Regions from separate parts of the Paraburkholderia sp. RAU2J genome, predicted to be linked through region 2. Evidence: riboswitches for the same ligand, from Rfam matches in the RefSeq annotation. Region 2 holds a riboswitch; the other holds the start of a gene.
The links. A riboswitch is a leader RNA that binds a small molecule or an ion and turns the genes downstream of it on or off. The one in region 2 is predicted to bind glycine.
Positions count from the first base shown of each region.

Region 1: linked by a shared signal. The riboswitch ahead of B0G69_RS33860 (D-amino acid dehydrogenase) and the one ahead of gcvT (glycine cleavage system aminomethyltransferase GcvT) in region 2 are both predicted to bind glycine.

Region 1 covers NZ_RBXG01000003.1:517,355-532,275, reverse strand. The annotation lists gene bamA (outer membrane protein assembly factor BamA) at 1-214, shown strand, start outside; gene B0G69_RS33900 (response regulator transcription factor) at 823-1,611, opposite strand; gene B0G69_RS33895 (helix-turn-helix transcriptional regulator) at 2,112-2,954, opposite strand; gene B0G69_RS33890 (SDR family oxidoreductase) at 3,054-3,953, shown strand; partial or broken gene B0G69_RS33885 (FCD domain-containing protein) at 4,123-4,326, opposite strand; gene B0G69_RS33880 (ribonuclease) at 4,945-5,400, shown strand; gene B0G69_RS33875 (VOC family protein) at 5,691-6,155, shown strand; gene B0G69_RS33865 (aspartate/glutamate racemase family protein) at 6,511-6,834, shown strand; glycine riboswitch at 6,920-7,013, shown strand; gene B0G69_RS33860 (D-amino acid dehydrogenase) at 7,182-8,390, shown strand; gene B0G69_RS33855 (hypothetical protein) at 9,185-9,634, shown strand; gene B0G69_RS33850 (hypothetical protein) at 9,948-10,376, shown strand; gene B0G69_RS33845 (hypothetical protein) at 10,417-10,665, shown strand; gene B0G69_RS33835 (LysR family transcriptional regulator) at 10,862-11,791, opposite strand; gene B0G69_RS33830 (iron-containing alcohol dehydrogenase) at 11,942-13,081, shown strand; partial or broken gene B0G69_RS42325 (serine hydrolase) at 13,253-13,617, opposite strand; gene B0G69_RS33820 (manganese catalase family protein) at 14,056-14,921, shown strand, end outside.
Region 2 covers NZ_RBXG01000001.1:1,260,788-1,275,708, reverse strand. The annotation lists gene putA (trifunctional transcriptional regulator/proline dehydrogenase/L-glutamate gamma-semialdehyde dehydrogenase) at 1-912, shown strand, start outside; gene B0G69_RS06015 (branched-chain amino acid ABC transporter substrate-binding protein) at 1,000-2,148, shown strand; gene B0G69_RS06010 (thiamine pyrophosphate-binding protein) at 2,254-3,972, opposite strand; gene B0G69_RS06005 (L-serine ammonia-lyase) at 4,205-5,593, opposite strand; gene B0G69_RS06000 (alginate lyase family protein) at 5,621-6,751, opposite strand; gene gcvP (aminomethyl-transferring glycine dehydrogenase) at 6,882-9,818, opposite strand; gene gcvH (glycine cleavage system protein GcvH) at 9,902-10,282, opposite strand; gene gcvT (glycine cleavage system aminomethyltransferase GcvT) at 10,347-11,465, opposite strand; glycine riboswitch at 11,546-11,700, opposite strand; glycine riboswitch at 11,734-11,835, opposite strand; gene B0G69_RS05980 (hypothetical protein) at 12,033-12,383, opposite strand; gene B0G69_RS05975 (oxidoreductase) at 12,577-13,626, opposite strand; gene B0G69_RS05970 (UvrD-helicase domain-containing protein) at 13,997-14,921, shown strand, end outside.

The DNA of each region.
Region 1 (14,921 bases), on a different contig from region 2:
CCGGCTGGGGGTGTTTGCGTTTATCGATGGCGGCAATGTATGGGGCACGCAGGGACCCAGCGTCGGAGCAAACGGCGTGCGCTTTAGCTATGGCGCCGGATTCGCGTGGAATTCACCGATTGGCTCGTTCAAGATAAGTGCGGGTTTTCCGATTACCAGACACGATTTCGACAACTACCAGAAAATTCAGATGCAGTTCGCGACGAAATTTTAAAAGCACCGTCGCACGGAGGTGCCGGCGCGCGGGCAGCGGATGCCTGTGCCGGCGCCGTTTTTTTTGAACAGTGTCAGTGGCTTGACTGGTTGGCGGCGCGCTGTGAGATGATCGGTTCTGTTGCGCTAAGACGCTGAGCTTAAATTCGCCGACGCGCATAACAGCGCGCGCAACGTTGTCATCGGGTATCGGTAAATGCTCGAGCGCAATAGCCCAGACTAAATCTGACAGTGGTCGGTTTCTCGTGCTGTTGCGTGGGCGCGGAGGACGTTGTTCGAAGCGGCGCTTCGGTGGCGGCCGACAAAAAAAGCGCGCCGCAAGAGGGCGCGCGTAAAAGAACCTTCGATTGAACAACCAACGGTCACACCCAGGGGAGAGATAACCGTCAACATTCATGCTACTTGAGCGCTGAATGTCAGATTGACAACAATAGTGAATTTGATCACTGAAATAGCGGAATGCAAATCGCCTTTAGTCTCCAACGCGATTCAGTCGACCGCACGATAAGCGGTCCTGCAAAAGCCTTCCGGGCTATCGAGCGATGGGTGTCTGATTCCATCATTTCCGTCGTCGACGTATCCGCTACGTGGGCCGATCTTCACGTGCTTTTATCGAACTCGACTGCTGCCAGATCCGTTGGAACACCGCGCAGCAAGTTCAACAGTCTTTCCGAAACCCTGCCTTGCAAATGCGTCGCTCGTCGCGGTTGTTAAAGCGACCTCGTCCAGTCTGTAGCCGTGGGTATAGACGGTACTCAGGCACACGCCATTATCCGGATGCAGGAATAGTTTTCGCCGCAGCCGATAGATATGCGTATCGACCGTCCGTGAGGTGATGTCCAGCTCGCGGCCCCAAACAAGCTTCGCAAAAAGGTCCCGGGAAACCACTCGCCCGACGTTCGCGAAGAGATACGCAGCCATGTCAAATTCCTTCGCTGTCAACTCTACCGGCGTGTCGTGAAGAGAGACGGTACGCCGCCCTCTGTCGAGGATATATGACCCGACCGACACTGCCTTTGCTGTGTTCTCATTGCGTGTGGTCCGATGCAATAATGCGCCAGCTCTGGCGGCTAACTCGTCCGCTCGAAACGGCTTGACGACGTAGTCGTCCGCACCTGCCTCAAGCGCCTGCACAATGTCGGCCTCCGAGAGTCTGGCAGTAAGGAATAGCACCGCCTGTTCGCGTCCCAGATTGCCACGTATCCATTGGAGTACCTCGAGCCCAGTTGTTCCTCGTAATTGCCAGTCGAGCATCACGAGATCGACTTCATTACTTCTGAGAAAGCGCATCGCGCTATCGCCACAGTTGACCTTACTTATTCTGTGTCCCGATTCCTGCATGGCATTCTCGACAGCGGCAGCTTGCGCAGGATTGTCTTCCACTAACAATATGTTCATATATGACCTCTTTCATCCGAATCAGCAGATCGGCGAATGGAGAACCCGGCAGAAGAAATGGGAGGAGTGCGAAATTGGAACCTTGACCGTATCAATGGAGTAATTGGAAAGGCGCCAAAATCCCCGTGTAAACCTCATGCTGGGCACATGAAGGCCTGTGCCTTCGGCACTGTCGAGCCACATGACTTGCGAGGTTCGTAAAATCAAGATAGGCGCTGTCGCGCGTCAAAGCAGCCCCCCATATGAGGGGCGCCGCCACTTCGAACGGGTTGGCAATTGTTTTCGTCGAGTGCAGGGCCGGGAAAAGCATGGCGGCGGTGGGGCGACACCAGCAGCTCTGGTTGAATAGACGCTGTACAACCGGATGAAGGCTGACCGGCGGATCAGGCGCGAAACCCGTGGGCTCGGAGCAGGCGGAACTGGTGCGGCTGCGTGCCGAAGTGGGCCGCCATGAAGATGGAGCGGGATATGTTATGCGGGCCCGAACTGTTAGCTCAGCGTCACGCCGCCATCAATCGATGTTGCGTAACGGCAGCGCGAATGCGCTCTGCCATCTGAGCGTCGAGCGGTGTGTACACGAGCATGCTGAGATCCGGCCGACCATCGACAGCGAACAGTGAATACTCCATCGCGATGGGGCCCAGCTTGGGATGCAGGAGGTGTTTTACGTTCTCGCCCTCGCCGTGGCTCAGTACCCGGTTTTCCCGCCACAGGCGGTCGAAGTCAGGACTGGTGCGGCACAGGTCGTCGACGAGATCACCCACTCCGGAAGTTAGCCCGGCACGCGCCACGTCCGCCCGGAATGCCGCCACGACGAAGTGTGCGACGCTCTCCCAGTCGTGCTGCTTCGCGCGGACGTTCGGGTCACCGAACAGAAAGCGCAGGATGTTGCGCTGGCCCGGCGCCAGCGTGCCGTAGTCGGTGAGCACGACCGCGGCGGCACGATTCCAGGCAACGACATCCCACATCGCGGTCTTGATGATCGCCGGGCTGGCGTCGAGAGAATCGAGCACGCGCTGGAGCCGCGGGTTCACACCGTCGACGTAACGGTAGCGCACTTCTGGCGGTCTCCCGAGGCCCAGTATGAAGAGATGTTCGCGCTCGGTGTCCGTCAGCATCAGCGCTGCACAGATGCGTTCGAGCACTTGCGCCGAGGGCGCGCCGCCGCGACCCTGTTCGAGCCACGTGTACCAGGTCGAGCTGATGTTCGCGCGCTGGGCCACTTCTTCCCTGCGCAGTCCCGGCGTGCGCCTGCGACCCGAGAAGCCAAAGCTGGCCGGGTCGAGCCGCGTGCGGCAACTGCGCAAGAAATCCCCGAGCGTTTGGGCGGCGTTCGCTGACATGAGGAGCCTGTTAGTCGTTTTACCGGGATAAAGTCACTACTTCAACAGGATAGCGGATGATCGCATAGTGCATGGGGTGACCACCCTGGAGACTTCTCAATGCGTATCTTTCTAACGGGCGCCACCGGCTTCATCGGCTCGGCGCTGGTTCCCGAACTTATCGAAGCTGGTCATCAAGTGATCGGCATGACACGATCCGACGCGGGCGCGCAGGCGCTGGCCGCGGTGGGCGCCGAAGTCCATCGCGGCACGCTCGAAGACACCGCTACCCTGCGTAGCGGCGCCGAGAAGGCGGACGCCGTCATTCACCTCGCGTTCGACCACGATTTCTCCCGCTTCGTGGAAAACTGCGAGAAAGACAAGCGTGTGATCGCGGCACTTGGCGCCGCCCTTGCCGGCTCCGATCGTCCGCTTCTCATCACGTCCGGCACGGGTATCGGCAGCCGCGCCGACGGGCAACCGGCCACCGAGGATGTGTTCAACACCCAGCACCCGAACCCGCGCATCGGATCGGAACTGGCCGGCCATGCGCTGCTCGACTCAGGGATCAACGTGTCGGTGATGCGCCTGCCGCAAGTGCACAACCCGTACCGGCAGGGCCTCATCACACCGCTTATCCGGCTGGTGCGAGATAAAGGCGTTTGCGCATACGTGGAGGAGGGGCAAAACCGCTGGCCGGCGGCGCATCTTTCGGACGTCGTGCGGCTGTACCGGCTCGCGATCGAAAAGGGTGAAACCGGTGCGCGCTATCACGCGGTCGCTGAAGAGGGCGTCAGTGTTCGCGAGATTGCACAGGCGCTGGGGCGCGGCCTGAATGTGCCGGTCGTCTCGATCACCCGTGAGGAGGCGCCGGCGCACTTCGGATGGATGGCGATGTTCGCCGCGCTCGATATGCCGGCATCGAGTGCGCAGACGCGGGCGCGTCTGGGCTGGCAACCGGAGGGCCCGACGCTGATCTCTGATCTCGACGAAGCGCGCTACGTTCAGGCATTGACGTAATCTTCGCGGTCGCGCTCGATTTGTCGGACGCCATTTGAGAACCGTCGGACATGCGCCGGTCGCCCGTGCGCATCGGCCAACGCACAACGGTCGTCGGTCTTCGCCGACGACCGCTGTGCGTTGGCGACTGCGCTCATGGCAGAAGCATGGTCCGATTGGATGAGTGTATTCACCGCCAGGCTTGCGTCAACTCGCTGACCACTCGCGCCAGATGGGTTTGCATCGCCTCACGAGCCGCGGCCGGATCACGGGCCATGATGGCGGCGCAAATCCGCTGATGGTCTTCCTGCGAAGCCTCCCGCAATGCCGTCGTGTGAAAGTGCTCCTCGATGTTGTCCCGCAGTGGATCGCTGCGCGCGCAGTCCCACATGGCGGGTGCCGCAAGTGATAGCCGATGTTGTGCGCCGACATCGACCGGGATTCGGCCATCTCGCGATCGCTCGAGCCTTCGGTGACGAAGCGCAGGATCGAGCATTGATTTTCCGCTGGAACTTCATGTTCCTTTTTGCCGCTCCTCAGACACCTGCCGAGTCTGGAAGGAGCTGGCTTGCGCTCGATGGGGATGCGGACCGTCGAGCGCAAGACGTGGGTCAATTCTGGAGGCGATTAAATCGTCCGACATTGGCCTTCACGTTGTTTGGGGAGTGTGTTGTTGTTCCGCCCAACCGAAAACTACGAACTCTCGTGGCGCGGCGGCGCGGTGTCGTCGATTCGGGGTGCAGTCAGAACGATATGCTGATCGATTGGACGCAGCGGGTGAATCCGGCAGTTTTTACGGCTTTGCTGATTGGGTCGTTTGCGCCGCGGTGCGCAAGCGCGGCCCTCGTGCCCGTTATCGTTGCGACCATTGCGCCGTGATCGGCTCAAGCGAATGAGACTGCTGCTTCATCACTTTTCTATTTCCGGCCGGACATTGATTCACTCTGCCGTTGGAGATACCCTTAGATCGTTCATGGTCCGCTAATGCTGGTCAACCCGGAGACATCGTTTCATGAAGCGAGCGTGGGCTTTCTCCTGCATCCTCGCCTTGAGCGCGATCGTCGGGGCATGCGGCAAGGGAGGATCGCAAAACGCTACTCCGGAAGCCGGCGCATCCGCGGGCGAGGCGCCGGCTCAGCCCGGGCAGGCCGCGAGCACGACTCCTTCGGCATCGGGCGCGCCGGCCACCATCACCAAGGCGCAGTTGCCTGGGGAGGCAGCCGAAACATTGCGTCTGATCAAGGCGGGCGGCCCATACCCCTTTGGTGAAGACGGCGTCTTGTTCCGCAACAGCGCGGCATTGCTGCCGCAGCACGAGCGCGGCTATTACCACACATACACAGTTCGCACGCCCGGCTCGACGGATCGCGGACAGCGGCGCATCGTCTGTGGTGGACCGCGCAAGCAGACCGGCGACTGCTACTACACCGATGATTACTACGTCAGTTTTAAACGCATTGCAGGGTAACTTGAGCAATGAACACGCCCCCAGGGTCTCCGACAAGCGAGACGCCGGGGCGTTGTGGTATTCACCGTAGGATCCCGAGAAGACGCCTTGGGTGCGCGCGTTGTAACGGACAAGGCAGCGCCTCGTCTCAACCAGATGCCACGGATCGCAAGAGGCTTCTCCGATCCGATCCTTGAACCGAAGTGAAACTTTCATTCTCGCCGTGTCGATTGTGATGGTCTTCCTTCGTCGTCCCGGTAGTGGCACGCGGCCTGCGCTCCGCCTTGGCCGACACTGACAGGAGATTTGCCATGACGATTCAGAAGATCACTCCCTTTCTTTGGTACTCCACGCAAGCCGAGGAGGCCGCCGCTTTCTACGTGGCAATCTTTCCGGACTCACGCATTACTCGGGTCACGCCGGTGCCGAGCGGCGGCTCCACAAAGGTCGTCGAGTTTGTTCTCTTTGGGCAGCCCTTCATCGCGATGAGCGCAGACGGATCCGACGCGTTCAACCACTCGGTATCCCTCATGGTCAACTGTGATGAGCAGGAGGAACTCGACCATTACTGGGACGCGCTTCTCGAGGGAGGCGGTTCGCCCGAGGCATGTGGTTGGCTGAAGGACCGCTTCGGCGTTTCGTGGCAGCTCACGCCAACCGATCAACTCAGGATGATTGCCGACCCGGACCCCGAAAAGGCCAGGCGCGTTTTCGACGCTATGTTGAAAATGGTAAAGCTCGACATTGCCGCGTTGAAAGCCGCCTATGCGGGATGACGGATAACAGAAGCCCTTGTATCGCCTGCTTCATCGCGCGATAGGGCACAATGATCAGACCCACGGGCGCCTGCACCGCAGGTGTGAAGGTGCGCATCACTCGCCAGCGTATGGTCGGAAAAATCGCCCGACACAGTGGCGCGGACATAGCAGCCGAAGTAACGCCCGGCCGCCCGTGGCATCCCGTTCCTGCGCCGGCTATCGGCCCTGCAAGGCCGGCTTTGGCCGCGCACGACGCAATCCAATCGGTTCGGCGCTTGCCGGCTGAATTGCTCAGGCAAGTTTCGAGAGTACCTGTACTACAGCGGCAGTTCGGTCTTGCGGCGGCGGGGCTTGGCCGGATCGGGTCGTGCGCATGGCAGGAACTCGCCGCGGCCGGCCTCGCCACATCGAACTGAGCCGTCGCGCGGTGGAAGAAGACGGCGCGGACGTGTTGATTCTGGCTGGCGCGCCGTTCGCAGGATTGGCGCGCAGTGTGGCAAACCTGTTGCCGGTGCCGGTTGTCGACGGTGTATCGAGTGGTGTCTGTCAGGCGCAAGTATTGACCCGTCTCACAACGATGCGCGCACAGAGCGGCAGTTTCGCCAAACCGCCACTCAAGCTCATCGTCGGACTCTCGAAGGGTCTTTCCGAATTATTGGCGCGTGAATCAGAGATCTCGCTTGCTCACTCGCTATGAGCAGTGACGGATTGATCCATGCTGCCGACCATTGCACGAAAGACTTGCGGTAATTTTTTTTGCCCGGTATTGTCGAGCCGTTCTGCGATGCAGCGCGGGAGAGATCGTCAAGGATTCGCGACGACGCCGACGGAGCAACCGCCCCGGAAACTCTCAGGCAAAAGGACCGCGCAGCAGGAACATCTGGAGAGCGGCGCACGCGCGCCCACCGAAGGGGATTCCCCGCCTGCTTGCCCTGGCGCGGGAAGAAACTCTCAGGTACATGGACAGATGGGGCATCGACGCCGATTTCGAATCAGTCAACACGAAATCGACATCGGCGATGCTCAACTACTCTGGACCATGTCATGTCACGAATCGCCATCATCGGCGCCGGCATTACCGGCGTCACGACTGCTCACGCGCTCGCGCAGCGCGGCCATCACGTCACCGTGTTCGAACGCCACCGCTACGCGGCCATGGAGACCTCGTTCGCCAACGGTGGCCAGCTTTCCGCGAGCAATGCCGAAGTCTGGAATAGCGCGGCAACCGTGCTCAAGGGCCTGCGCTGGATGCTCACGCGCGATGCCCCGCTGCTGCTCAATCCGCTGCCTACGTGGCACAAATATTCGTGGATGGGCGAGTTCCTGCGGCAGATTCCGCACTATCGCGCGAATACGGTCGAAACCGTGCGGCTCGCGCTTGCCGCGCGCGAGCATCTGTTTTCGATTGCTGAAAAAGAAGGGATCGACTTCGATCTGGAACGGCGCGGCATTCTGCATATCTACAAGACCAGCAAGGAATTCGACGCCGCGAGCAAGGTGAACGACCTGCTGTGCGAAGGCGGCCTTGAGCGCAACCCGGTCAGTGCAGGCGAATTGCAGCGCATCGAACCCACGTTGCGTGGCGACTTTTATGGTGGCTTTTTTACGCCGTCCGATTCGACCGGCGACATTCACAAGTTCACGCGCGGACTTGCTCAGGCATGCGAACGACACGGCGTCGAATTCCACTACGACGCGCAGATCACGTCGATCGAACAGCGTGCCGAAGGCCGATTTTCGCTGTTGGTCAATCTCGAAGGCGAAACGCAGCCGTTCAGTTTCGAGTGCATCGTCGTCTGCGCCGGCGTCAAAAGCCGTGACTTCGCGGCGATGCTCGGCGATCACGTGAATATCTATCCTGTGAAGGGCTATTCGATCACCGTCTGTCTCGACGACAACACCAGCCAGCAGCACGCGCCGTGGGTCAGCCTGCTCGACGACAGTGCGAAGATCGTGACGAGCCGTCTCGGCGTGGATCGTTTCCGCGTGGCCGGTACCGCGGAAATCAACGGCTTTAACCGCGATATCCGTTCGGACCGCATCGCACCGCTAGTGGACTGGACGCGGCGATATTTTCCCGAGGTATCGACTTCGCGCGTGATTCCCTGGGCTGGTTTGCGGCCGATGCTTCCCAGCATGCTGCCCAAGGTCGGCCGTGGAAAACGGCGCGGGGTGTTCTACAACACGGGGCACGGTCATCTCGGCTGGACGTTGTCGGCGGCAACGGCGCAAGCTGTTGCGAGCGCGATGTAGCATCGACTTGCCACCTCACTGTCGGATCATGTCTCGCGCTATGTGCGTGAGAGATGATCCGCCACGTGCACTGACGAACGCCAACCGCAACGCGCGTGTCGCTGTAGCGCATGCCGGCGGGCATACGTCCCTCGTCGTCGCCGTCCCGTTTGGATCGCAGGCGCCGGATGAAATCCTGAGCGGTGGCGATCAGCAGTGCCTCGCTGGAATAGGCGAGGTACATGCCGATCTTGGGCATCGGCTCTGTCAGGTTCAGCAATCTGAGCGTGCCGTCATCCACGCGCTGGGACAGCAGTGGCATCGCCAGCGACGTAAATATGGTGACTGCTTCCATCCACATCGCGAGGTCCAGATAGAGATTCATCGCTGAACAGTGTGTCGTGCGCGCCGGTGTTGGCATACCGTGCGCCCCGAACAGCGTCGCGACCAAGCCGGATTCGTCGTTAGGGGAATCCAGCAGGAGCCATGGAGGCGTGTGGCACAAGTGTGGGTCGACGGCCGCGTAAATCCTCGGGCAGCGGGTCGGCGTACCCGCGCAGTTGTGCGCCGGCCGTCGGGAAGTGGCTGTTCTGCCCGAACACAATCTGGCACCGGCATCGTTCGCTAACGAAGGGAGGGGGAGGGAAGCGCGTCCATCTGGAGCCGTTTAAGATATGAGGTGGTGACAGGCGCGAGTGGCACGGGAGATGCTTGAAAGTGCGTCAGCGCAAGGAGTGCCCGATCTTGGGGCTCTCCGTCCGGAGGCGTGAAACGCGGTGAGCGTTTCCAGGATCACATTAAGGAAGAATGTGCAAATGCGACCGCTCTCGAAGTTGTTGGCAATCGTTGCTATGGTTCCAGCGTCGGCATTCGGCCACGCCTTGGACGACCAATTGACATGCGGAGAAACTGCGCACGAATTCGTTACCAGTCTCGTCGATACCCAGTCTATCGCGGTCCCTGCCATGCGGGTCGAGGCAAACTCGGTGAACGCGTTTCGCCCGACGAGCGGAGCGGGATTGACGGCATTTGGCCTCAGCGTTCATGCCGTTTTCGGCTACCAGCCGGATGATCCTCTTTTCAAAGCTGGCGACGGGAATCCTCCGTCAGGCGCAGTCTACGGTGTGGTGGTGCTCGGGTCGGCGGACTCGGTCAAGCGTCTTCTCACGGGCGCTGGGAGCACGGCTGCTGTTCATTCGGTTATTCCAATGGTGCTGACGGCTATCGTGTGCAGGCAGCCAGCGGGTGAGCGCGCCGAACAGTGAGTCCGGATGGTGCGACCGGGTTTTGATGAAAAAAAAACGGGGAAGACAGACGGGGTTTGTCATCTGGCGGCGCCCGAAGTCAGCGTCCGCCGTCTATCGGCATAAGGTCTTGTCCGGCGATCTGATGATGTGGGACAACGGCTGCACGATGCCTCGACGGGATGTCATGACGCTCGAACAGCCGTGTCTGATGAAGCGGACCACGTTTCGGCTGCCGGGGGCGAGATACTGTGTGCCGGATTAGCGATGACCCGGCCTGTCTGCGGCACGGCCTAGCGGAGTTCGCGCGTGAGTGGCCCGGTGCGGCTCAGGGATGAGACTCGCACCCTGTCGCGGCGTCGGCTCTCGTCGTGGGATCAATCTGGCTTTCCCGATGGGCCGCGTTGGGCTGAACCGGCTCCTGGCAGCACATCAGTTCATCGAGGCCGATGAGATTGCCGAGGCGGTTCGAAAGCAGATCGATGGCATCGCGATGCTCCGAACCCACGCGCAAATCGCCGTGACAGTTCTCGCCGTTTCTCATCACCCTCAGGGACATCAACGCAACGCCGGCGCGGCGCGCGCATCCGATCAGCCGTTCGATCGCCGCGTAGGCTGCACGCCGATCGCGGCGGCGACGAAGGGCAGCGCCGACAGCAGACCGACCGCAGTGAACGAGGCGCAGAAGGTGTTCCCTGGCGCCCGAACTGAGCGAGTTAGGGGGACGTTTCCGCGCTGGATCAGGGGCGTCGGAGTGTTTTAGGGGCGATCCTCCAATATGCCAGGCGTCGAACCTGTAAAGATTGGTCTCGCCGCGCCGTTACTCACTGATGATTGACCAACACGACCGCTTCCCCGACGAAGCTTTCCCACCCGAATTGGAAGCCTTCGCTTTTTGCGCGATGGTCGACGTGATCCGCAAAGCCCAAGGGCGCGAAGACCCGGCGGCATTTGAGGCAGGGTCGCTGGAAAGAGCGTGGGCGGAGATCGACCTGATCCGCGACACGCTGCGAATGATCGGCATCGATCCTGATGACGACGGCCGGCACTGAGGCCGGTGCGAGGCGAGCGGGCTCGACGGCACTGTCAGGTTGGATGGGTACGCTGGATCGCGCCGGGAGCTGTTTGCTACCTATTGAACAGGACAGCATTCCTTACGGCGGGTGCAGCGGCATCCTTGAGGCCGAGATTCGCGAAATCGAGCTGACCCTTGCGAATTCGATGCGCCAGCTCGCTGCCTGAAAACACCTATTTGCGCCCGCGCTCGACAATTGCGTCCATCAACATGCGCGCCCCCGGCGAGAGTGGCGCATCCCGTCGCGTGACCAGTTCATAAGGCTCGCTTTTCGACGACAGTTGCAGCGGCAGCGTGCACGCGACGCCATGCCCGGTACAGAAGCGCGCGACATCGATCGATACCAGCGCGACGAGCGACACGTTCTTCTGCAGGAGTGACAAGGTGGCGAATGCGGAAGTCGTCTCCAGCAGATGCGTGGGAAAGCGCAGCCCGGCGTCCTGGAATTCGCGTTCGAGCAGCAACCGCATCGGCATATTCGCGCGATAGACGACCCAGCGGTAATCGGCAAGATCCTTCAGCGACACCCGGCGCCGGCGCGCGAGCGGATGCGCCGTATTGGAGATGACCGCGAGCGTCTCGTGCTGGACGAACACGCTGTCGTACAGATAAGGCGTCTGACTCACGCTGGTGCGGCAAATGGCCAGATCGAGCCGGCCCGCATCGATCTGGCTGAGCAACGCGGCGCTCGTATCCTCGACGATCTCGACCGACATCTCCGGTTGTTCCGCGCTCACCGACGTGATCGCATCGGTCAGAAGCGGCACCGCGCCCATGATGACGCCGACCGACACGCGCCCTCCATAACCCCGCATGATGCCGACAATCTCTTCGCGCAAATGCGCGAGGTCGGTATGGATCAGCCGCGCGTAGCGGATCACGCAATGCCCGACCGGGTTGGGTGCGAGTCCACGATTGGTGCGCACGAAGAGCGGCGTGCCAAAGGTCGTCTCGATCTCGTGCAGGGCCTTGCTCGCGCCGGGCTGCGTCAATGCAAGCTGCTTGGCCGCGCCGAGCAGCGAGCCGTGCTCGCCGAGCGCGATCAGCAGACGCAGCTGTTTAACGTGCAGGCGCGACATGATCGAATTGAGTGTGGGGGTCATCAGGCTTGACAAAAAGTTATAGCGCTATCAAATGTTGTCAATATCGCGGCATCGGGACGGCCAATATACTGCGTAAATAGATGCGTCTGTCGCGCCGGCCGCTTTTGCCGGACGCCAGCATCGCCTCCCTATAACTTTCTGTCAATCAACATGTCCCTGATCAACTACATCACGCAGATCCAGTTCGACTACGGTGCGATCCGTCTCCTAGCCGCTGAATGTGAGCGCGTAGGCACCCGGCGGCCCTTGATCGTCACGGACGCGGGCATTCGCGCCGCCGGCATTCTGGACACCGTGCTCGCGAAGCTGTCCAGCGCGACACCCGCGAGCGTGTTCGACCGCACGCCGCCGAACCCGAACGAAGCGGCCGTGCGCGCCGCCGTTGCCATGTATCGCATGCACGAATGCGATGGCGTGATCGCGGTGGGCGGCGGCTCGTCGATCGATCTGGCGAAGGGCGTCGCCGTGTGCGCCACGCACAGCGGCCCGCTGCAGAGCTTCGCGGTGGTGGAAGGGGGCGCGGCGCGCATCACGTCGGCGACCGCGCCCGTCATCGCTATCCCTACCACGGCGGGAACCGGCAGCGAGGTCGGTCGGGGCGCGATCCTGATTCTCGACGACGGCCGCAAGGTGGGCGTGCTGTCGCCCTATGTCGTGCCGAAGGTGGCGATCTGCGATCCGGAGTTGACGCTCGGCCTTCCGCCTAGACTCACGGCGGCAACAGGCATGGACGCGATCGCGCATTGCCTGGAAACCTTCATGGCGCCCGCGTTCAATCCGCCCGCCGACGGCATCGCGCTCGACGGACTCTGGCGCGCATGGCGGCACATCGAACGCGCTACCCGCGATCCGTCCGACCGCACGGCGCGCCTGAACATGATGAGCGCGTCGATGCAGGGAGCGCTCGCGTTCCAGAAGGGGCTCGGTTGCGTGCACAGCCTGAGTCATTCGCTCGGCGGTATCGATCCGCGCCTTCACCACGGGACGCTCAACGCGATCTTCCTGCCGGCTGTGATTGCCTTCAATCGCGACGCGCCGTCGATGCGGGAAGAACGCAAACTCGAGCGCCTCGCACAAGCGATGGGGCTGAACGCGGGCGACGAAGTCGGGCCCGCGATCCGCACGATGACCGCGACGCTCGGCCTGCCGCTCGGTCTTGCCGAACTCGGCGTGACGCGCGAGATGTTTCCGCGCATCGTCGCGGGCGCGCTCAAGGACCATAGCCATAAAACCAATCCGGTCGAAGCGTCGAGTGACGACTATCACGCGATGCTCGAAGCGTCGATGTAAAGGCGGTTCGCGGTAGGCATCATCCCGTTTGCGCGTGCGAAGGGCTCACTGGCAATCGCGGTGAGCACGGGGACACGCACGGCGACATAAAAACGATGGAGACAGCAAAGAACTGAAGCCCCCGTGTGCGGCGCGTCCAGCGCGTCGCCATTCTTCCTGTTGGCGCTCGCGCATCAACTGATCGTTGTTCTGAATGTCATCCGGTACCTGCAACGGAAGTCCGCACTGGAGTGTGCGTTGTCCGGATTGAGAAGACTTACGCTGGCAAATTTACTGCCTTGCAGGGATGGCAGGTACTTGGCCGTTGCGTCCGACAGGGAAATGTTGCCACTGACCTTCGCCCAGGACGCGAGCGTTGCCGTGAATGTCTTGCTTACCGGTCCGAGTTCAAACAATGTGTCACGCGTGACAGGCTGACGGGTTTGCGTTGCCGCGATCCCGTAGCTGAACACGTACGACTGTCTCGCGACAGAGATGCCGACTGCCATCCCGGGAATACGGTATTTCTCTATCACCGGCCGTACCGCCGAGTCCACCACACTCCTATTCCGCGAAGTATTGGAAAAAATCGAACCAACTCTATCCAGCGTTATGCGTCTTGTGGCGACAGTTTCTTCCGGCCTATGTGTGTCCACAGAGCTGTCGGCCACGCGGCCGTTGACCCGCAAGACAGCCCGGCTCATCGTGCGTCAGGGCCAAATTCGGGCCGCCCTTGCGCCACGCCGATCCGACTGACGTCCCGGGCATGACGCATGCGCAGTCCCAGGCGCAGGTGTTTCCCGTTGCGTTCCTGCGCGCACATCACGCCAGAGCAGTTGCTCTGAGATCAGGGTCGGCGGCATTCCGCACACGCGTTCGTCATCGCCCATACATTCGATTTCCATCCAAGGCGTCCTCTTCCGGAGTGTCTTCTGCCGCTCCCGGCGGCAAGAACTGCGGTGGTGGAACCCACAATCGTTTTCTGGAGAAATGCGATGTTTGTGCACAATAAACGGCTTCAGTACACGGTGCGCGTAGCGGCGCCCAATCCCGGTCTTGCCAATCTGCTGCTTGAACAGTTCGGTGGCCCGCAGGGAGAACTGGCTGCAGCGTGTAGGTATTTCACACAGGCGGTAAGCGAAGACGACCCCGGCCGGCGCGACATGTTATTCGACATCGCGACCGAAGAACTCAGTCACCTGGAAATCATCGGGTCGATCGTCGCGATGCTCAACAAGGGCGCGAAAGGTCAGCTTGCAGAAGGCGTCGAAGAGGAAGCCGCGCTTTACCGTTCGCTCACCGGCGGCGGCAACGACTCGCACACCACGGCGCTCCTGTACGGCGGTGGCCCGGCGTTGACCAACTCCGCGGGTGTGCCGTGGACCGCCGCTTACATCGACACGATCGGCGAGCCGACCGCGGACTTGCGATCGAACATCGCCGCGGAAGCGCGCGCGAAAATCGTCTACGAGCGTCTGCTCAATGTGACCGATGACCCCGGCATCAAGGAGGCCCTTGGTTTTCTGATGACCCGCGAGATTGCCCATCAGAAATCATTTGAAAAAGCGTTGCATTCGATCCAGCCAAATTTCCCGCAAGGCAAGTTGCCGGGCGTTCCCGAATTTACCAACGTCTACTACAACATGTCCGATGGCGAGGACGCCCCGCGTGGTCCGTGGAATGACGGACCGGGATGGGAGTTCGTCGACACGCCGCAACCGGCAGTCGACGGCGGCGACGGCCTCGCGAGCGTTCAGGTTTCGGAAAAAGAACTCGAGGTGTTGGCCGCGATGGCGGCGCGCACGGCTTCGGCGACCGAAACCGACCCCGTCACCGGCGCAGACCTGGGCGCTGGACAGGA
Region 2 (14,921 bases):
GGCCCGGTGCTGCACGTGGTGCGTTATCGCCGCAGCCAGCTCGACAAGCTGCTCGAACAGATCCGCACGACCGGCTACGGCCTGACGCTCGGCATCCATACGCGGATCGATGAAACGATCGCTCACGTGATCAGCCGCGCGCACGTCGGCAACATCTACGTGAACCGCAACGTGATCGGCGCGGTGGTGGGTGTGCAGCCGTTCGGTGGCGAAGGTCTGTCGGGCACCGGTCCGAAAGCGGGCGGCGCGCTGTATCTGCAGCGATTGCTCGCGACGCGTCCGGCGGGTTTGCCGAAGTCGCTCGAGAAGGCGTTGGTCGCGGATGTACCGCAAGCCGCCGAAAACGGCGACAATCCGACCGCTGCGTTGACCGCGCTGCGTGACTGGCTGATCACCGAACGCCAGCCGCAACTGGCCGCTCGCTGCGATGGTTATCTGTCGCATGTGCCGGCGGGCGCGACTGCGGTGTTGTCGGGGCCCACCGGCGAGCGCAATACCTACACGCTGGGCGCGCGCGGCACGGTGCTGTGCGTCGCGTCGACGCAGAGCGGTGCGCGCGTGCAGTTTGCCGCCGCGCTGGCTACTGGAAATCGTGCGCTGTTCGAAGGCGCGGCGGGTGAACAATTGGTGTCGCAACTGCCCGCTTCGCTGAAGTCGTACGCGAGCGTGAAGAAGAGCGCCGATACGCCGTTCGATGCCGTGCTGTTCGAAGGCGACAGCGACGAACTGCTGGCGCTGGTGAAGGAAGTCGCGAAGCGTCCGGGGCCGATCGTCTCGGTGCAGGGCGTCGCGGCGCGCGCGCTGGAAAGCGGCGAAGAGGATTACGCGCTCGAGCGTCTGTTGACCGAACGCTCGGTCAGCGTGAATACGGCGGCGGCAGGCGGCAATGCGAATTTGATGACGATCGGTTGAGCGAACCTCATTGATCCCTTCAATAAAACGGAAGCGGTACGGCGACCCCGATATCGCTCCATCTACACCTGGTACCAAGGAGAAGCTATGCAACACAAGATGAAACAGCTGGCAGGCGCAGCGCTGGTTGCAGCAATGTCGCTGGCGGGGACGGCCAACGCACAATCGACGGAAGACGTGAAGGTGGGTTTCGCCGGTCCGATGACGGGCGCGCAGGCTCACTACGGCAAGGACTTCCAGAACGGCATCACGCTGGCAGTGGAAGACATGAACGCGACCAAGCCGGTGATCGGCGGCAAGCAGGTTCGCTTCGTGCTGGATTCGGCCGACGACCAGGCTGACCCGCGCACCGGCACGACCGTCGCGCAGAAGCTGGTGGACGACGGTATCAAGGGCATGCTCGGTCACTTCAATTCGGGCACCACGATCCCGGCTTCGCGCATCTACGCTAACGCAGGCATCCCGCAGATCGCAATGGCGACGGCGCCGGAATACACGCAGCAAGGCTTCAAGACCACGTTCCGCATGATGACGTCCGACACGCAGCAAGGTTCGGTCGCCGGTACGTTCGCGGTCAAGACCCTCGGCATGAAGAAGATCGCGATCGTCGATGACCGCACGGCTTACGGCCAGGGTCTCGCCGATCAGTTCGAAAAGGCGGCGAAGGCTTCGGGCGCGACGATCGTCGATCGCGAATACACGAACGACAAGGCCGTCGACTTCAAGTCGATCCTGACCAAGCTGAAGTCGGCGAACCCGGACCTGATCTATTACGGCGGCGCGGATTCGCAAGCGGCACCGATGGTCAAGCAGATGAAGCAACTCGGCGTGAAGGCGCCGCTGATGGGCGGCGAAATGGTTCATACGCCGACCTTCATCAAGCTCGCGGGCGACGCGGCGAACGGCACGGTGGCATCGCTTGCCGGCCTGCCGCTGGAAGAAATGCCGGGCGGCAAGGACTACGTCGCGAAGTACAAGAAGCGTTTCAACGAAGACGTGCAAACGTACTCGCCGTACGCTTACGACGGCGCAATGGCGATGTTCACGGCGATGAAGACCGCGAACTCGACCGATCCGGCCAAGTACCTGCCGGTGCTCGCGAAGACCTCGATGCCGGCGGTGACGTCGTCGAATCTCGCGTATGACAGCCGCGGCGATCTGAAGAACGGCGGCATCACGCTGTACAAGGTGGTCGACGGCAAGTGGACGACGCTGCAAAGCGTGGGCGGGAAGTAAGCGGCGTTTGTTGCTTGCTTTGACGTCGGAAGTCAAAGAAAACCCCGCTTCGGCGGGGTTTTCTTATGGAGTAGTTGTTTCGAACTGCTCTGCACACTAGTCCGCCTACTCCCCACGCATCTTCCTCCCCTGCTCGCGAATCTGCTCCAACGTCGCGCCCGGCGTGCTCGCTTCCTGCGGCATGCGAATCTCGATCACCGCCGCGCGCTGCGCATTCATGGCGCGTTGCAAGGCCGGCAGAAAATCCTCGGTCCGCTCCACCGTCTCGCCATGCGCGCCGAACGACCGCGCGAACGCCGCGAAGTCCGGATTCGTGAGCCCCGTGCCATGCACGCGGTTCGGATAATGCCGCTCCTGGTGCATCCGGATCGTGCCGAAGTGGCCGTTGTTCACGACGATGAACAGCACGTGAAGGTCATACTGCATGGCCGTCGCGAGTTCCTGCGCGGCCATCATGAAGCAGCCGTCGCCGGCGAGCGCAACGACCGCGCGCTGCGGATACAGCGACTTCGCCGCGATTGCCGCGGGCACGCCGTAGCCCATCGCGCCACTCGTCGGCGCGAGTTGCGAGCGGTAGTGCCGATATGAAAAGTGCCGGTGCAGCCACGTCGCGTAATTGCCCGCGCCGTTTGTGAGGATCGCGTCGGCGGGCAGATGCGCGCGCAGTTGCTGGATCACTTCGCCCATTTGCACGTCGCCGGGAATCGGGCGCGGCTTGCGCCACTCGAGATAGGCGCGATGCGCATCCTCGGCCGCGCCGGCCCACGCCGGCTGGCCGGACGCTGGCTGCAACGCCGCCAGCGCCGCAGCCAGTTCAGGCATGCCGGACACGATCGGCAGATCCGCGACATACACACGCCCCAACTCTTCCGCGCCCTGATGCACGTGCACGAGCGTCTGCTTCGTCTTCGGAATGTCGAGCAGCGTGTAGCCGTTCGTTGTCGCTTCGCCCATGCGCGGACCAAGCACGAGCAACACGTCGGCATCGCGGATACGCTGCGCCAGCGCCGGATTGATGCCGAGGCCGACGTCGCCCGCGTAGTTCGGATGCTCGTTGTCGAGCGTGTCCTGAAAGCGGAACGCGAGGCCGACCGGCAGTTGCCAGTTCTCGACGAAGCGCCGCAAGTCTGCGCATGCGGCCAGCGTCCAGCCGCTGCCGCCCGCGATCACCATAGGCCGCTGCGCGCCTTCGAGCAACTCACGCAGCTTGTCGATCTGTGCGGCCGAGGGCGACGCCGCCACGCGTTGATAAGCCGGCACGCCGGCCACGGCATCGCATGCATCGCTCAGCACGTCTTCCGGCAACGACAGCACGACGGGCCCCGGCCGCCCGGAGGTCGCTGTGTGAAACGCGTGGCTCAGATATTCGGGAATACGTTTCGGGTCGTCGATTTGCGCGACCCACTTCGCCATCTGGCCGAACATGCGCCGATAGTCGATTTCCTGAAATGCCTCGCGGTCGAGATGCTCGCGTGCGCATTGACCGATCAGCAGGATCATCGGTGTGGAATCCTGAAACGCGGTATGCACGCCAATTGACGCGTGCGTCGCGCCCGGCCCGCGCGTGACGAGCGCGACGCCGGGGCGGCCGGTCAGTTTACCGACCGCTTCCGCCATGTTCGCCGCGGCGGCTTCGTGGCGGCACACAATGGTCTGGATGCGCCCGGTCTCGTCGTGCAGCGAATCGAGCACAGCGAGAAAACTTTCGCCGGGAACGCAGAAAACGCGTTCGACGCCATGCGTAAGCAGAGCATCGACGACGAGACGCGCACCGGTCGTGCGAGCAAGGTTGGAATCTGAAACGAGAGCGTTCGGCTGCGACATTGCGAAGAAGCCTCCAGGCAGTACGTGAGTGCGGTCGGATAGTGCCGCATCGACCCACGTGAGGTGCCGGCCGATGGGCGCTTCGACAGCTTACGCCGAGCGCGCGTGCGCTGTCATGGCGCAGCGCAACTGTCCCGTCCGACGAAGCGCGAACCTGAAGCGAAGGCCGTGAGCACGTAAATGAAAAACGCGGGCCTTGGCCCGCGTCGTCATGTGCAATGAATGAGTGTGATCAACACTCGACGATATTCACCGCCAGCCCGCCCCGCGAGGTTTCCTTGTACTTGGTCTTCATATCCGCGCCGGTTTCGCGCATGGTCTTGATCACGGAATCGAGCGATACGTAGTGGCTGCCGTCGCCGCGCAACGCCATACGCGCCGCGTTGACCGCTTTCACCGACGCCATCGCATTGCGTTCGATGCACGGAATCTGCACCATCCCGCCGACCGGATCGCAGGTCAGTCCAAGGTTATGTTCCATGCCGATTTCCGCGGCGTTCTCGACCTGCTTCGGTGTGCCGCCCATCACGGCGGCAAGCGCGCCCGCGGCCATCGAGCAGGCCACGCCCACCTCGCCCTGGCAGCCCACTTCCGCGCCGGAAATCGACGCGTTCAGCTTGTACAGAATGCCGATGGCCGCCGCCGTCATCAGGAAGTCGATCACGCCTTGCTGGTTCGAGCCCGGCATGAAGCGGGTGTAGTAATGCAGCACGGCCGGAATGATGCCGGCGGCGCCGTTGGTCGGTGCGGTGACGACGCGCCCGCCCGCGGCGTTTTCTTCGTTGACCGCGATCGCATAGAGATTGATCCAGTCGATCATCGACAACGGATCACGCAGCGCGAGTTCAGGATTGCCGGACAGCGCGCGATACAACTGCGGCGCGCGACGCTTCACCTGGAAGGGCCCGGGCAAGTTGCCATCGGCGTCGGGGTTGTTGATGCCGCAGCCACGCGCGACGCACGATTGCATCACGTCCCAGATTTTCAGCAAGCCGGCGCGCGTCTCTTCCTCGGTATGCCAGACGCGCTCGTTGTCCCACATCAACTGAGCGATGCTCTTGCCGGTCGATGCGCACAGCGCGAGCAATTCATTGCCGGTGCGAAACGAGTGCGGCAATTGATCGACGGCGCTCAGCACCTTCGTGTTCGGCGCGCCGGCTGTCACCACGAAACCGCCGCCCACCGACAGATAGGTCGACTCGCGCAGCGTCTCGCCCTGCGCATCGAACGCGCGTAGCTTCAGCCCGTTCGGATGCTCGGCCAACGCCTGGCGATAAAACGAAATGTGATCCTTCTGCACGAATGGCACGTCGTGCGTGCCGAGCAGCGGCAGCTTGCGCGACACCCGCACCGCTTCGAGCCGTTGCGCGATCGTGTCCGGGTCGACGGTGTCGGGCGCGTCGCCCATCAGGCCGAGCATCACGCCGCGATCCGTGCCGTGGCCCTTGCCGGTCGCGCCGAGCGATCCGTACAGATCCACCTTCACCGATGCGGTCGCGTCCAGCAGTCCGTCGCGTTCGAGCCCTTGAACGAACATCAGCGCCGCGCGCATTGGCCCAACCGTGTGCGAGCTGGACGGACCAATGCCGATTTTGAAGAGATCGAACACGCTGACTGCCATTGACTGCTCCCTGCTGATAAGTAGATATTAGCGCGCCGGCAGCGGCAAACACACGGCGAGCCACGCGGGCGGCGTCGGTGCGAGCTGTAGCGCGATTGGCGTAAAGCGTCCGTCGAGACGCGCGGCCAGGTGAAACAGTTCCGTCGCGTTCTTCGGGTCCCATGGACCCGAGTAGCCAGGCAAGCCGGCCTCGCGACGTTTTGCATCGAACGGGACGCTCGAATGCACGAATTCTTCATGCGTCTGACTGCCGGACGCGAACGGCGCCAGCCAGTTGAGCGCGGCTAGCAACGTGGCGCCGTTGGCGCCCTTCTCCTGCAGCCAGTTGCGGTTGTGGCGGCGCGCGGCCAGCGCGGCCATCACGAGCGGCTGCAGATCGTAGGTGACATAGCGCAGTGCGTCGCGCTCGCTGAAGTCGATGGTCGAGCCGTCCGGCGCGATGTTGTCGCCGATATGCTCGACGAACAGACGCTGCGCCGCATTGATCATCTTGCGGTTGTCGAGCGTGAACGCGGCCATCGCGATCAGCTTGATCCGGTGGCTCTGCCAATTGTTGCGGAAGGTGCCCTTCAGCGGCCGCGGTTGGGCGTCGATCTGCGCGATGTAGCCGTTCGCGAGCTTCGTCAGGAACGTCATTGCCGCGTTGCGCGTCTTCACGGGCAACGCGCTCGCGGTCATGTCGTAGGCGAGGATCAGCCCTTCGAAATGGGTTTCGTCGATCGGATTGAAACTCGGCTGATAGGTCGTGACCCACGCGTACAGCAGGCGGTCGACGAGCTTCAGAAAACGGTCGTCGCTGGTCGCGCGCCAGGCAAGCGCGGCGTCGCGCAGCAGATCGAGATCCTTCTCCGCTTCGACACTCTGATCGTAGATGCCCTCGTGCGGCAGCGTGCCCTCGGTATGCAGCTTCGCGAGCGCATGCGGCTGCTCGTTCAGATGCGTTTGCACGTTGCTCACGAGTGCCTTCACGCCGGGATCGGCGTTGGTGCGCTCGCTGGTTTGCAACGCGGGCGCCGCACAGAAATTCATTGCGGCCTGCGCTTGCCGCAGCGGCAGCAGCGCGGCCGCGCCAGCGAGCACCAAGACACACATTTGCCGCCACGGACGGGCTCGCGTTGCTGCGGCCCGGCTTTGCATCGATCGCACCTTTCGCGCCATGCGAAACTCCTCGTTAGGCTGATTCGGTGTGTGATGTTAGCCGTTTGCGGCCACGAGCGACAGAAGCCCGGGCGGAACCGCGCGCACCGCCCTGCCGCCCGTCCGGACAGCGGGCGGCGCGCAACGCCGCTTACTCGTAGTCGGCGATCGGCACGCAGGAGCAGAACAGATTGCGGTCGCCGTACACGTTGTCCGCACGGCCGACCGGCGGCCAGTACTTCTTCGCGATCAACGTGGGCAGCGGATACGCGGCGGTTTCGCGTGCATACGCATGCTTCCAGTCGTCGGCGATCACCACGGCGGCGGTGTGCGGCGCGTGCTTCAGCGGATTGTCCTCGCGATCCGAGCGGCCTTCTTCGACCGCGCGAATTTCGTTGCGGATCGCGATCATCGCTTCGATGAAGCGGTCGAGTTCTTCCTTCGATTCCGATTCGGTCGGCTCGACCATCAACGTACCCGGCACCGGGAAGCTCATCGTCGGCGCGTGGAAGCCGTAGTCGGCGAGGCGCTTGGCGACGTCGTCCACGGTGATGCCGCTGGTTTCCTTCAACGGACGCAGATCGAGAATGCACTCGTGCGCGACCAGACCGCCCGGGCCCGAATACAGCACCGGATAGTGCGCCGCGAGTTTGTTCGCGACGTAGTTCGCGTTGAGGATCGCGGTTTCGGTGGCCGCGGTCAGGTTCTTCGCGCCCATCATCGCGATGTACATCCACGAGATCGGCAGGATCGACGCGGAGCCGTACGGCGCGCCCGATACCGCGCCGATACCGTTCGGCGCGCGTTCATAGCCCGACGAGATCTGGTTCGGCAGGAACTGCGCGAGGTGCGCGCCGACCGCGACCGGACCGACGCCCGGTCCGCCGCCGCCGTGCGGAATGCAGAAGGTCTTGTGCAGGTTCAGGTGCGAGACGTCGCCGCCGAACTGGCCCGGCGCGCACAGACCGACCATCGCGTTCATGTTCGCGCCGTCCACGTAAACCTGGCCGCCGTGCGCATGCACGATCTCGCAGATTTCGCGCACGTTCGCCTCGAACACGCCGTGCGTGGACGGGTACGTGATCATGATCGCCGCGAGCTTGTCGGCGTGTTGCGCGGCCTTCTTCTTCAGGTCTTCGATATCGACGTTGCCTTGCGCGTCGCAGGCGACCACCACGACCTGCATGCCGGCCATCTGCGCCGACGCCGGGTTCGTGCCGTGCGCCGAAGCGGGAATCAGACAGACGTTGCGATGCGCTTCGCCGCGCGACGCGTGATACGCGTGGATGATCAGCAGGCCGGCGTACTCGCCTTGCGAGCCGGCATTCGGTTGCAGCGAAACCGCGGCATAGCCGGTTGCGGCGACCAGCATTTCCTCGAGCTGATCGATCATTTCGCGGTAGCCGACGGTTTGCTCTGCCGGCGCGAACGGATGGATCTGGCCGAACTCGGGCCACGTGACCGGCAGCATTTCCGAGGTCGCGTTCAGCTTCATCGTGCATGAGCCGAGCGGGATCATCGAGCGGTCGAGCGCGAGGTCCTTGTCCGACAGACTGCGCAGATAGCGCAGCATTTCCGTTTCCGAATGATGACGGTTGAACACGTGGTGCGTGAGGTAAGCACTGGTGCGCTCCAGCGCAGGCGGCACCGACGCGGTGTTCGACGCGGCCATTGCGGCGTCGAGTGCATCGACTTGCGGCACGTCGCTTGCGAACGCCGCTTGCGCGAAGACCGCGAGCAGATCGGCGAGATCGTGGCGCGTCGTGGTTTCGTCGATCGACAGGCCGACTTGCGTGGCGCTCACGCGGCGCAGGTTGATGCGCCGGGCGGTTGCCGCGTCGAGCAGCGCTTGCGTGCGCGCGCCGGTGTCGAACGTGAGCGTGTCGAAGAAGGTCTCGTTGACGAGCGTGTAGCCGAGTTGCTTCGCGCCTTCGGCGAGCAGCGCGGCGATGCGGTTCACGCGCAGCGCGATGGTCTTCAGACCGTGCGGGCCGTGATAGACCGCGTACATGCTGGCCATGATCGCGAGCAGCGCTTGCGCGGTACACACGTTCGAGGTGGCCTTCTCGCGGCGGATATGTTGTTCGCGCGTTTGCAGCGCGAGACGCAGTGCGGGATTGCCTTGCGCATCGACAGTCACGCCGACCAGACGCCCCGGCATCTGCCGCTTGAATTCGTCGCGCACCGCGAGATAGGCGGCATGCGGGCCGCCGAAGCCAACCGGCACGCCGAAGCGCTGCGTATTGCCGACGGCCACGTCCGCGCCCCATTCGCCGGGCGGCGTAAGCACGGTCAGCGCGAGCAGGTCGGCGGCGACCACCACGTGGCCGCCCGCTGCGTGGATCGCTTCGGTCAGCGCGCGGTAGTCGCGCACGTCGCCGTTCACGCCGGGGTATTGCAGCAGCACGCCGAACGCGTTCGAGTTCGCGGCTTCAGCGGCGGGTCCGACTTTCACTTCGATGCCGACCGGCGTCGCGCGCGTCTTCACCACTTCGATGGTTTGCGGCAGCACGTCGTCGGCGACGAAGAACACGTTCGACTTCGGCTTGCCGACGCGTTGCAGCAGCGTCATCGCTTCGGCGGCGGCGGTGGCCTCGTCGAGCAGCGATGCGTTCGAGATCGCGAGACCGGTCAGGTCGACGATCATCTGCTGGAAGTTCAACAGCGCTTCCAGACGGCCTTGCGAAATTTCCGGCTGATACGGCGTGTACGCGGTGTACCACGCCGGATTTTCCAGCACGTTGCGCAGGATCACCGTCGGGGTGTGCGCGTTGTAATAGCCCTGCCCGATATACGAGCGGAACACCTGGTTCTTGTCCGCGAGTTCGCGCAGCGCGGCGAGCGCTTCGGCCTCGCTCTTCGGTTGCGCGAAGGGACCGAGCGGCAGCGCTTCGGTGCGGCGGATCGTCTTCGGAATCACGGCGTCGATCAGCGCGGCGCGCGAGGCGAAGCCGAGGGCTTCGAGCATCGCTTGCTGGTCGGCGGAATCCGGGCCGATATGCCGTTCTGCGAAGGCGTCATGCACTTCGAGCGCGGCGAGCGAGAGAGGAGTGCGGTTCATCAGACGATCCGGGTGTTCGAGCTTCATGGGTGTTCCTGGCGGTGCGGCTATCCCTGTGCTTCGAGAGGGACGCGCCGCACCTGGCGGGTTAAACGTAAAGGTGAAGCAGATCAGGCGCCGATCGACTTCGTGTACGCGTCGGCGTCGATCAGGCGATCTTGCGTCGCGTCGGCGGCCGGCTTGATCTTGAAGAGCCAGCTTTCGTACGGCGTGCTGTTGACCGAGTCGGGCGAGTCGGCCACGGCCGAGTTCGCTTCGATGATCTCGCCCGAGACCGGCGCGTAGATGTCGGAAGCGGCCTTCACCGATTCGATCACGGCGACGGTGTCGCCTGCGGTCACGGTCTTGCCCAGTTGCTGGACTTCGAAGAAGACGATGTCGCCGAGCGCTTCCTGCGCGTGGTCGGTGATGCCGACCGTCAGCGTGCCGTCCGCTTCGGTGCGGACCCATTCGTGCGATTCGGTGTATTTGAGGTCGGCCGGGATGCTCATCGGATGCTCCTGTGCGGTGTGATTCGGTATTGGCTTAAAAAAGAGGGGACGTGCGCGCGGCTGCCTAAACGGCCAGCACCTTGCCATTGCGCACGAATGGCAGTTTTACCACGCTCGCGGGAACGGCCTTGTCTCGAATCTGGACGTGAACGGTGTCGCCCGGCTGCACGCCCTTGGGCACGCGCGCGAAGGCGATCGATTCCTGCATCGTCGGGGAAAAAGTGCCGCTGGTGATTTCGCCTTCGCCCTGCGGCGTGAGGACTTTCTGGTGCGCGCGCAGCACACCCGCGGCCTTGCCGTTTTCCTTCAGCAGGATCAGCCCGACGAATGCGGCCTTCGAGCCGTCGGCTTCGAGCTTGCCCTTGCCGACGAACTCGCGCGGCGAGGTCAGATCGACGGTCCACGCGAGGCCGGCGTCGAGCGGCGAGACGCTGTCGTCCATGTCCTGGCCGTACAGGTTCATGCCGGCTTCAAGGCGCAGCGTGTCGCGCGCGCCGAGGCCGGCCGGGCGCACGCCTTGCGCGTGCAGCGCGTTCCACAGCGCCGCTACGTGGTCCGCCGGCACGATGATTTCGAAACCGTCTTCGCCGGTGTAGCCGGTGCGTGCGACGGTCAGTTCGCCAAACGGCGTGCCTTCGACGCGTGCCGCGTTGAACGGCTTCAGAGCTTCGGTGGCGGCGCGCGCGGTGGGCACCGTTTGCCAGACTTTCTCGCGCGCGTTCGGGCCTTGCACGGCGACGATCGCGAAGTCGCGGCGCGGCGTGATGGTCAGGCCGAAGCCGCCGTCGGCGTTGAGCTGGCCGAACCAGGCGATGTCTTTGTCGGCGGTGCCGGCGTTGACGACCACGCGGAAGTGGTCTTCGCCGAAGTAATAGACGATCAGATCGTCGATCACGCCGCCGTTCGGGTTCAGCAGACAGGAATAGAGCGCGCGGCCGGGCGTTTGCAGCTTGCCGACGTTGTTGGCCAGCGCGTATTCGAAGAAGGCGCGCACGCGCTCGCCGGTGAAGTCGACCACGCACATGTGCGAGACGTCGAACATGCCGGCGTCGGTGCGCACGGCGCGGTGTTCGTCAATCTGCGAGCCGTAGTTGACAGGCATGTCCCAGCCGCCGAAATCGACCATGCGGGCATTGAGCGCACGATGGGTGGCGTTGAGCGGGGTGTGTTTGAGTTCGGTCATGGGGCCTCGGGCATCTCGCGAAACAGAAAAGGCCATGCGGCGCGACGCCTCGCAGCAAGGTGCCTGCGAGCGTGGTTCTGCATGACCCCTCTGTCCTCGATACCTGAGAGATTGCGCGACCGTGAACGTTGCTTCGTCACGGTGACACGCGCGCCCCTTCGGTGGGCAGCCTGCCTGAATCTGCATGATGTTGCCAAAACGCAGACGGCTACTGCCGCTCTCCAGAGTGCGAAAAACCGCTGCCTTGAGCTTGCTTTGGCGAGGGTTTTTCGACGCGGTCGGTCCTTTTGCCTGAGAGTTTGCGGGTGTGCCCCTTCGGCGGCGCGGCCTGCGATATTCGGCGGCCAGCGCGCTCTCCCGACGCGTGCGGCGAATGTACGCGACGGCCGGGGGCTTGTCAAATAAAGGCTGGCGGCCTATAGGGAGGCGGCTGCGGCACGCGCGGGCGAAAAAAAAGCGCGGGCCGGCTTGCCCGCGCTGGGCTGCGTAACGGTGCTGCTTCGACGGGTGCTGCTTCGACGGGTGCTGCTTCGACGGGTGGTGCTTCGATGACCGAACCGGAGCCGCTTACTCGCCGATCGCGTGAGCCGCGTTGTCCAGCTCCTGATTCAGCACGCGCTGTTCGTCGGCGGTGAGGCCGCCGCCATGTTGCGCGGCCATGTCGTGCGCTTCCTGGCGGATCACGTCCAGCCGATGATGCAGGGATGCGCCTTGCGGCGGCGGGTAGTCGCCCTGATTCACCCGTTTGTCGATGCGGCGGCCGAGATTGTCGATCCGGCCTTCGACCTGACGCAGACGCTGATCCGCGATCTGCTGCTGGGTGGGGTGTGGCGCCGGCGCGGGCGGCGGAGTCACCACACAGGCGGCGAGAGAACTGAGCAGGGCGCCTGCTGCAATGGCGCGGGTGATACGAGGCATAGACTCTCCGGAAGTCGTTGTCGTGGGGATGCTACTCAGGTAGCAACGAATGAGCGCGGCCGCGCGCTGACCGGCGAGCGGGCAGAGTTGTAACGTTATGTTCCTTTCGGAGGTGTCGGGTTTCTGCCCGCGCGAGCCCGGCGGCTCGTGCAGTTTTAGGTACACAAGGCGTCGTGCCGCGCGCTCGAGCGGCTCAGAGAATGCGCGCGAACGGCAAGCGCACACCTTCTTCCGAGCTGCGCGCGGCAAGCTCGATGATGGTCATCACGTCGACAGCATCCTGAGCCGTGACAGGGAATGCAATGCCGTTCTGGATGGCGTCCGCCACCGCGATATAGAACCCGGCGTAGTCCCCATTGCGGGTCGGCACTTCGCGCTCGACTTCCTGATCGCCTTCCAGCACGCGCAGCAAGCCCGTGGTATTGCCGGCGCCGAACCCTTCGTCGCCGGGCCGCAGGCCTGCTTTCAGCTGGTCTTCCTGCGTGTCGAGGCCGTGTTTCACATAGCTGCCGCGCGTGCCGTGGACTGCAAAGCGCGGCGCGGCCAACGCGGTCAGCGCGCTCGCGTGCAGCACCACCTCGAACTCGCCGTAGCCGAGCTGAATGTGTACGTAGTCCGGCGCGCTCGCCTGGTCGCGATGCGTGCGCACCGTCGCCGAGACCGTCTGCGGAGCGCCGAACAGCGCCAATGCCTGGTCGATCAGATGCGGCCCGAGATCGAACAGCAAGCCGCCGCCGCGCGACACCTCTTCACGCCAGCGTTGTCGCACGCCCGGCCGGAAGCGATCGAAGTGCGATTCGAACTGCGTGACGCGCCCCAGTTCCACGCGGGCGAGCAGATCGCGCACGGTCAGAAAATCGCCGTCCCAGCGACGGTTGTGGAACGGCATGAACAGCTTGCCCCGCGCGAGCGCGATGTTGGCCAGCGTGTGGGCGTCGGCGGCGCTCAGCGTGACCGGCTTGTCGACCACCACGTGCTTGCCGGCTTCCAGGGTGCGGCGCGCGAGGTCGAAGTGCGTGTCGTTGGGTGTGGCGATGACGACGCAGTCGATGTCGTCGAGCGCCAGCAGCGCATCGAGGTCGGCCACGACTTTCGCGTGCGGATAGTCGGCCTGCGCGCGTTCGGGCTGGCTCGTCGCGATGGCGGCGACGCTCGCGCGTCCGCAATGCGCGATTACCGGCGCATGAAAGGTCGCGCCAGCAAAACCGTAACCCATCAATCCAATGTTTAGCGATCCGGGCATGCGTGTCTTCCTGCAAAAACGGCGCGCCGCTTTGCCACCGCGGCGACGGCGCGCAACACCGTAATTGTGGCATGACCTGGAGGCGGACCCTCAGCATCGTCGCGGTGATTCGGCGGGGACCGCTTGGGGCCGGCCCGGGTGTCGGTCACGGCTAGCCGCCGGGGTGTCCGGCGCGGCGTCCATCGCAGGCATCCGTGTTAACATCGCTCCTCTCGCGCGAAATCGCGCCGGACCGGAACACCCTCGCACCCTGCGGGCGCCCGTTCCAGCCGACGCGGCCGCGCAGCATGCCCCCGGGCCTCCAGCCGGCGATTTTCACGCCGACGTGCCCTCGACCACCGCTCTTAACCGCATCACCCATCCACAGACGATGTCCGCAGGCCTGAACCCCGCTCAAAATGAAGCGGTCCGTTATCTCGACGGTCCGTGTCTCGTGCTCGCCGGCGCAGGCAGCGGCAAAACGCGCGTGATCACGCAGAAAATCGCCCACCTGATCGAAGCCAAAGGCTTCGAGCCGCGCCACATCGCCGCCGTCACGTTCACGAACAAGGCCGCGGCCGAAATGCGCGAGCGCGTCGGCAAGCTACTCGAAGGCAAGACGCTCACGACGCCCGGCAAGGAAGGCCGCAAGGTGCCCGTCAATCAGTTGACGGTGTGTACGTTCCACTCGCTCGGCGTGCAGATTCTGCGGCAGGAGGCGGAACACGTCGGACTGAAGCCGCAGTTCTCGATCATGGATTCGGACGACTGCTTCGGCATGATTCAGGAGCAGGTGGGCTCGACGGACAAGGGCTTCATCCGCAAGATCCAGTCGATCATCTCGCTGTGGAAGAACGGCCTGATCATGCCCGAGCAGGCGATTGCGATCGCCGCGAACGAAGACGAGCATCAGGCCGCGATCGTCTACCGCAACTACGTGGCGACGCTGCACGCGTATCAGGCGGTCGATTTCGACGATCTGATCCGCCTGCCCGCCGAACTGTTCGCGAAGAACGAGCAGGTGCGCGAGCGTTGGCAGAACAAGCTGCGCTATTTGCTGATCGACGAGTACCAGGACACCAACGCGTGCCAGTACGAACTCGTGAAGCTCCTCGCGGGCAAGCGCGCGGCGTTCACGGCGGTCGGCGACGACGACCAGGCGATCTACGGCTGGCGCGGCGCGACGCTCGAAAATCTCGGCCAGCTCAGCAAGGATTTTCCGAAGCTGCATCTGATCAAGCTGGAACAGAATTACCGCTCGACGGTGCGCATTCTGACCGCTGCGAACAACGTGATCGCGAACAATCCGAAGCTGT